DNA from 2 places in the Streptomyces sp. NPDC001292 genome. Region 1 is predicted to be linked to the other one. Evidence: riboswitches for the same ligand, from Rfam matches in the RefSeq annotation. Region 1 holds a riboswitch; the other holds the start of a gene.
What was found. Region 1 has a riboswitch for S-adenosylmethionine ahead of ACFY4A_RS02370 (aminotransferase class V-fold PLP-dependent enzyme). Riboswitches for the same ligand answer to the same signal wherever they lie in the genome.

Region 1 (3,361 bases):
ACGCACGTGGCCTTCCGCACGTACTCGCAGCACGACCTGGAGGCGGCGTTCGCCATCGGGCTGGACTCCTGACCGCCACGGACGCCTGACCGCCCCAGGCTCCTGAGCGGGCGGATCAGACCGCGGGCACGCAGCGGCCGTCCTCCGTGCGGTACGTCCACTTCGCGCCGTCCCTGACCAGTTCCCGCACCGCCGCCACGAAGCGGTCCACGTGCTCGTCGGGCGTACCCGCGCCGAAGCTCACGCGGATGGCGTTGAGGGACTTCTCGCCCGGGGCGGCCTCGGGCGCGCCGCACTCGCCCTGGCTCTGCGGATCGCCGCCCAGCAGGGTGCGGACCAGGGGGTGGGCGCAGAAGAGGCCGTCGCGGACGCCGATGCCGTACTCGGCGGAGAGGGCGGCGGCGAAGTGGGAGCTGTTCCAGCCCGCCACGACGAAGGAGATCACGCCGACCCGCGGGGCGTCGTCGCCGAACAGGGAGAGGACCCTGACCTCGGGCACCTCGGCGAGACCCGCCCGCACCTTGCGGATCAGGTGCCGCTCGCGCGCGACGAGGTCGTCGAAGCCGGCCTCGGTCAGCGCCGTGCAGGCCGCGGCGACGGCGTAGGCGCCGATGACGTTCGGGGAGCCGGCCTCGTGGCGGGCGGCCGACTCGTGCCACCGCACGTCCACGGATCCGTCGGCGCGCCGCGCCACCGTGCGGCTCGCGCCGCCGCCCGCGAGGTACGGCTCGGCCTCGCGCAGCCAGTCGGCGCGGCCGGCGAGGACGCCGGAGCCGAAGGGGGCGTACAGCTTGTGGCCGGAGAAGGCGACCCAGTCGACGTCGAGGTCGCGGACGGACACCGGGTGGTGCGGGGCGAGCTGGGCGGCGTCCAGGACGATCCGGGCGCCGTGCGCGTGGGCGGCGGCGGCCAGCTCCCGTACCGGCCACAGCTCACCGGTGACGTTGGAGGCGCCGGTGACGCACACCAGCGCCGGGCCGTGGGGGTCGCGGTCGGCGAGGGCCCGCTCCAGGGTGGCCACGGCCCGCTCCGGTGTGCGCGGGGCGTCGAGGTAGGTCACCTGCGCGTCCCGCCACGGAAGCAGCGAGGCGTGGTGCTCGGTCTCGAAGACGAAGACCTGGCAGTCCGCGGGCAGCACGCGGGCGAGCAGGTTGAGGGAGTCGGTGGTGGACCGGGTGAAGACCACCTGGTCCTCCGTACGGCAGTCGAGGAACTCCGCGACCGTCTTCCGGGCGTTCTCGAACAGATCGGTGGAGAGCTGGGAGAGGTAGCCGGCGCCGCGGTGGACGCTGCCGTAGTACGGCGCGTACGCCGCCACGTCGTCCCAGACGCGCTGGAGGGCGGGCGCGCTGGCCGCGTAGTCGAGCGCCGCGTAGGTGACCTCCCCGCCGGTGACGAGCGGAACGGTGACGTCCCGTCCCAGAACGGGCAGCGGGGCACAGACGGACTGGTCGGCGGCGACGGTGGAGACGGACATGGGTGAACTCCCGTGAAAGCAGGCGGAATCACCACGCGAGCGGACATGGCTCGAGCGTGGGGAAGGGTGAGGGGGAAAGCGCGGTGGCGGGGCTCTGCGGCCTCTGGGGCGACAGGCCCTAGCGCATTCGCTTGCTCACGGAAGGCTCCCTCGTAGACCAGGACCCCTGGGCTGTGTCCACTCGGAGGAGTGCGAGGGGTCCGCGCTTGCCGTAGGCCTCGCTGCCTACGGCCTGGTCTTCACCCGGGGCACCCCGCCACGGACGGAGGGTTGCCGGACAGCCGGCCGGGGCCACATGGCTGTCACTCATGACCTGGTTCAGCATCCTGCCACACGATCTTCCACGCGCAAGGCGCAGTCCGGATCGTGGGCTGCGCCCTGCGACGGGAGGTTCGGGTCTCAGGCGTTGCTGGCGGCCACCCAGCGCTCCAGCGTGCGCTTGGCGGACCCGGAGTCGATCGACTCCGCCGCACGGTCCATACCGGCCCGGATCTGTTCGGCCAGGGTGCCCGGACCCGGCCGCAGGGCCACCAGCGCCGCCGCGGAGTTCAGCAGGACGGCGTCCCGCACGGGCCCCTTCTCGCCGTCCAGCAGGCGCCGGGCCACCTCGGCGTTGTACGAGGCGTCCCCGCCCCGCAGCGCCTCCACGGGCACGAACTCGATACCGACGTCCCGCGGGTCGAAGCGCTCCTGGGTCACCTTGCCGTCCCGCACGATCCAGACCTGGGAGGTGGCGGTCGTGGTGAGCTCGTCCAGGCCGTCGTCACCCCGGAAGACCAGGGAGGAGTGGCCGCGCTCGGCGAAGACGCCGGCGACGACCGGTGCCATGCGCGGGTCCGCGACACCGACGGCCTGGGCCCGCACCCTGGCCGGGTTGGTCAGCGGGCCGAGCACGTTGAACACGGTGCGGATGGCCAACTGGCCGCGCGCGGCGCCCGCGTGGCGCAGCGCCGGATGGAACTTGATCGCGAAGCAGAAGGTGATTCCGGCCTCCTGCGCCACCTCGGCCACCCGCCGCGGCGTCAGTTCCAGATTGACGCCGAGCTTCTCCAGTACGTCGGAGGCCCCGGAGGCGGAGGACGCGGCCCGGTTGCCGTGCTTGACGACACTGGCGCCCGTGCCGGCCACGACGATCGAGGACATGGTGGAGATGTTCACGGTCTTCGCGCCGTCGCCGCCCGTGCCGACGATGTCGACGGTCGCGCCGGGCACCTCGATCACATTGGCGTGCTCGTACATGGTGCGGACCAGGCCCATGATCTCCTCGACCGTCTCGCCCTTGGCCCGCAGGGCCACCACGAACCCGGCGATCTGCGCGTCGGTCGCCTCGCCGCGCATGATCAGGTCCATCGCCCACGCGGTCTCGTCGGCGGTGAGGTCCCGGCCGTCCAGCAGGCCGTTCAGCAGGGCGGGCCAGGAGCGGCCCGCCGCGGTGTCGCCTCCAGCGGGGATCACAGCGTTCATATGCCGCTCCTGGGTCGGTGTCCCGTACTGCGGGACGCGAGTCTCGAACAGGTCCACCCTATCCAGCCCCGGGCACGGCGAAGGGCCCCGTCCGGAGATCGGACGGGGCCCTTCGACCGTGGCGTGGCGACGCTCAGCGGTCAGTGATCAGTGGTGGCCGTGGCCGCTCGTGATCTCCCTGTACTCCTCGACGGTCGGCTTCGGGATCTGGTTGTCCTCGCCGTAGTACGCGCTGCTGAGCTTGGCGCGCAGCTTCTGCGAGCCCTTGATCTTGCGCTCGACGCCGTGCTCGTCGACCGCCGGGCCGATCTCGACCGGCTCGTACTGGTCGTGCGCCGTGAGCGTGTAGAGCTGCTCCTGGCTGAGCGGCTCGTGCACCTCGATGAACTCACCGTGCGGCAGGCGCTTGATGATGCCGGT
Region 2 (3,361 bases), on a different contig from region 1:
CACGCGAATTCAGGGCAAGTCGGGCCCCACAAACAAGGAAAATGCCGCAAAAGGCCCGCAGACTTTGGCTACTTCTTGCCGGGCCCACGACAGGAATCCGGGGCCCCGGATTCGGAGTTCGGGGGCGCGTTCCCCAACTGTACCGCGCTCAATCCCACGGAATTGCCCCCTCCGCTTCTCTCACGGAGGGGGCAACTCGGTGAACTCTGCGTAACCGGAATTACCGAAGGTAATGATCAGCCGCCGGCGACCGCCGGGATGATCGAGACCCCCGCGCCCTCCGGGGTGGCCGTCTCGAGCCCCTGCTCGAACCGGACGTCGTCGTCGTTGACGTACACGTTGACGAAGCGGCGCAGCTTGCCCTGGTCGTCCAGGACCCGGGCCGCGATGCCCGTGTGGTTCCTCTCCAGGTCCGAGATGACCTCGGAGAGGGTCGCGCCCTCGGCGCTCACCTCGGCCCGGCCGCCGGTGTAGGTGCGCAGGATGGTGGGGATACGGACGGTCACGCTCATGCCAGGCCAGCCTCTCGGAAGGAGTCCAGGGTCGGACGGATCGTCGCGGTCAGGCCGGTGCCGGCCACCGCGTCCAGCGTCTTCAGCCCGTCGCCGGTGTTGAGGACGACGGTGGTCTTCGTCGGGTCGAGGACGCCGTTCTCGACCAGCTTCTTCGTCACGCCGACCGTCACACCGCCTGCCGTCTCGGCGAAGATGCCCTCGGTCCGCGCCAGCAGCTTGATCGCGTCGACGACCTGCTCGTCGGTCACGTCCTCCACCGCGCCGCCGGTCCGGCGCGCGATGTCCAGGACGTACGGGCCGTCGGCCGGGTTGCCGATCGCCAGCGACTTGGCGATCGTGTCGGGCTTCTGCGGCCGTACGACGTCGTGGCCGGCCTTGAAGGCGGTGGACACCGGCGAGCAGCCCTCGGCCTGGGCGCCGAAGATCTTGTACGGCTTGTCCTCGACCAGTCCGAGCTCGATCAGTTCCCGCAGGCCCTTGTCGACCTTGGTGAGCTGGGAGCCCGAGGCGATCGGGACGACGATCTGGTCCGGCAGCTTCCAGCCGAGCTGCTCGCAGATCTCGTACGCCTGCGTCTTGGAGCCCTCGGCGTAGTACGGCCGCAGGTTGACGTTGACGAAGCCCCAGCCCTCGCCGGCCGGATCGCCGATCAGCTCGGAGCAGAACCGGTTCACGTCGTCGTAGTTGCCCTCGATGCCGACGAGTTCGCCGCCGTAGATCGCGGCCATCACGACCTTGCCCTGCTCCAGGTCGTGCGGGATGAACACGCAGGAGCGCAGTCCGGCGCGGGCGGCGGCGGCGCCGACGGCGCCGGCCAGGTTGCCGGTCGAGGAGCAGGAGAGCGTGGTGAAGCCGAAGGCGCGGGCCGCCTCCAGCGCCTGGGCGACCACACGGTCCTTGAAGGAGTGCGTCGGGTTTCCGGAGTCGTCCTTCACGTACAGCCCGCCGGTCACCCCCAGTTCGCGGGCGAGGCGGTCGGCCCGGACGAGCTTGGTCCAGCCCGGGTTCAGGTTCGGCTTGCCTGCGACGTCCGCGGGGACGGGCAGCAGCGGCGCGTAGCGCCAGATGTTCGCGGGGCCCGCCTCGATCCTCTTGCGCAGCTCCTCGGTGTCGTAGGCCGAGAAGTCGTAGGCGATCTCCAGCGGGCCGAAACACTCCTCGCAGGCGAAGACCGGGCCGAGGGGGACGCGGTGACCGCACTCCCGGCAGCTCAGCGCCGCGGCGGGGCCGAGGTCTACGGTGGAGTCGGTGCTGCTTGCAACGGTCTGCACAGCCATGTGAGGCGAGGCCCTTTCTCCTCATCTTCCTCACGACGCATCTCGCCGTGAGACGGATTTGGCACCTTCCCTAGCCGGGAGCCTCGCGAAGACGATCGGCTGCGCTCGCACAGCAGTCGATACGAGAACCGGCTGGAGGGTTGCCGGGGCTTCATCGGGCCGTGTCCCTCTGCCCCTCTGGATGAGCTGTATTCGGTTGTGGCGCGGTGGTGACCCCCGGCATGGGATGGTCGTCCGCGTTGTTCAGACTGTAACGGAAGGCCAGGACGGTTGAGTCAGTCGTCCGAAGCGCGAGACAACAGTGAGGAGCCGCTGACCGTGCTGGAAGAAGTCGAGCGCTGGCTGGCCACCCGCTCCTGGTCCGTGGCCGACCGGCCACTCCACCAGATCCTGGCGGCCAAGCAGCGCACCGGTCAGTCGGTCTCCGTGGTGCTGCCCGCGCTGAACGAGGAGGCGACGGTCGGCGACATCGTCACGGTGATCCGCCGCGACCTCGTGGAGCGGGCGCCGCTCGTCGACGAGATCGTCGTCGTCGACTCGGGCTCCACCGACCGCACCTTCGAGGTGGCGGCCGCCGCGGGCGCCCGGGTGGTGCGCCGCGACGAGATCCTGCCGCGGCTGCCGGCGGTGCCGGGCAAGGGCGAGGTCCTGTGGCGCTCCCTGCTCGTCACCCGCGGGGACGTCATCTGCTTCGTCGACGCCGATCTGCGGGAGTTCTCCTCCGACTTCGTCACCGGCATCGTGGGCCCGCTGCTCACCGAACGCGACGTCGACCTGGTCAAGGCGATGTACGACCGCCCCTTCACCGTGCCCGGCGGGCAGGCCTCCGCCTCGGCCGCGGCCGGGCAGGGCGGGCGGGTCACCGAGCTGATGGCGCGCCCGCTGCTCAACATGCACTGGCCGCAGCTGGCCGGCTTCGTGCAGCCGCTCGGCGGCGAGTACGCGGCCCGCCGCTCGCTGCTCGAACAGCTGCCCTTCCCGGTCGGCTACGGCGTCGAGCTGGGCATGCTGGTCGACGCGCTGCACCTGGTGGGCCTGGACGCGCTCGCCCAGGTCGACGTCGGGGTGCGCAGGCACCGGCACCAGGACGGGCAGGCGCTCGGCCGGATGGCCGCCGCGATCTACCGCACCGCCCAGCTGCGCCTGGCCCGGGGCCACCTCGTGCGCCCCTGGCTCACCCAGTTCGAGCGCGGCGAGAAGGGCTTCGAGCCGCGGACGTACCGCGTGGACACCGAGGAGCGTCCGCCGATGGCCGAGATCGCGGAGTACGCGGCCCGGCAGGTGGCGTGAAAGACGGGTCTCGCCCGCCTGTCGCCGGCTACGAAGCGGAACCGTACGTTTGAGCGTTTCGGGGCCGGGCTAGGTTGAGGCGTATGGCTTCAACGCACGGTGCCGAGGTGCTGGTCGCGTCCAACCGCGGCCCGGTTTCGTACGAGGTGGGCGAGGACGGCTCGCTCCACTCCCGGCGCGGAGGCGGAGGGCTGGTGTCCGGGCTCTCCGCGATCGGCCCGGAGGCGGGCGCGGTGTGGGTGTGCGCCGCGCTGAGCGACGCCGACCGGGAGGCGGCAA

Region 2: linked by a shared signal. The riboswitch ahead of thrC (threonine synthase) and the one ahead of ACFY4A_RS02370 (aminotransferase class V-fold PLP-dependent enzyme) in region 1 are both predicted to bind S-adenosylmethionine.

The regions. Positions count from the first base shown of each region.
Region 1 covers NZ_JBIAXG010000001.1:547,132-550,492, reverse strand. Annotated here, with positions in the region: gene ACFY4A_RS02375 (Lrp/AsnC family transcriptional regulator) at 1-72, shown strand, start outside; gene ACFY4A_RS02370 (aminotransferase class V-fold PLP-dependent enzyme) at 116-1,477, opposite strand; SAM riboswitch class IV at 1,675-1,791, opposite strand; gene trpD (anthranilate phosphoribosyltransferase) at 1,877-2,941, opposite strand; gene ACFY4A_RS02360 (cytochrome bc complex cytochrome b subunit) at 3,089-3,361, opposite strand, start outside.
Region 2 covers NZ_JBIAXG010000010.1:121,219-124,579, reverse strand. Annotated here, with positions in the region: gene ACFY4A_RS14145 (MoaD/ThiS family protein) at 237-512, opposite strand; gene thrC (threonine synthase) at 509-1,792, opposite strand; SAM riboswitch class I at 1,811-1,980, opposite strand; gene ACFY4A_RS14135 (glucosyl-3-phosphoglycerate synthase) at 2,111-3,082, shown strand; gene ACFY4A_RS14130 (trehalose-6-phosphate synthase) at 3,166-3,361, shown strand, end outside.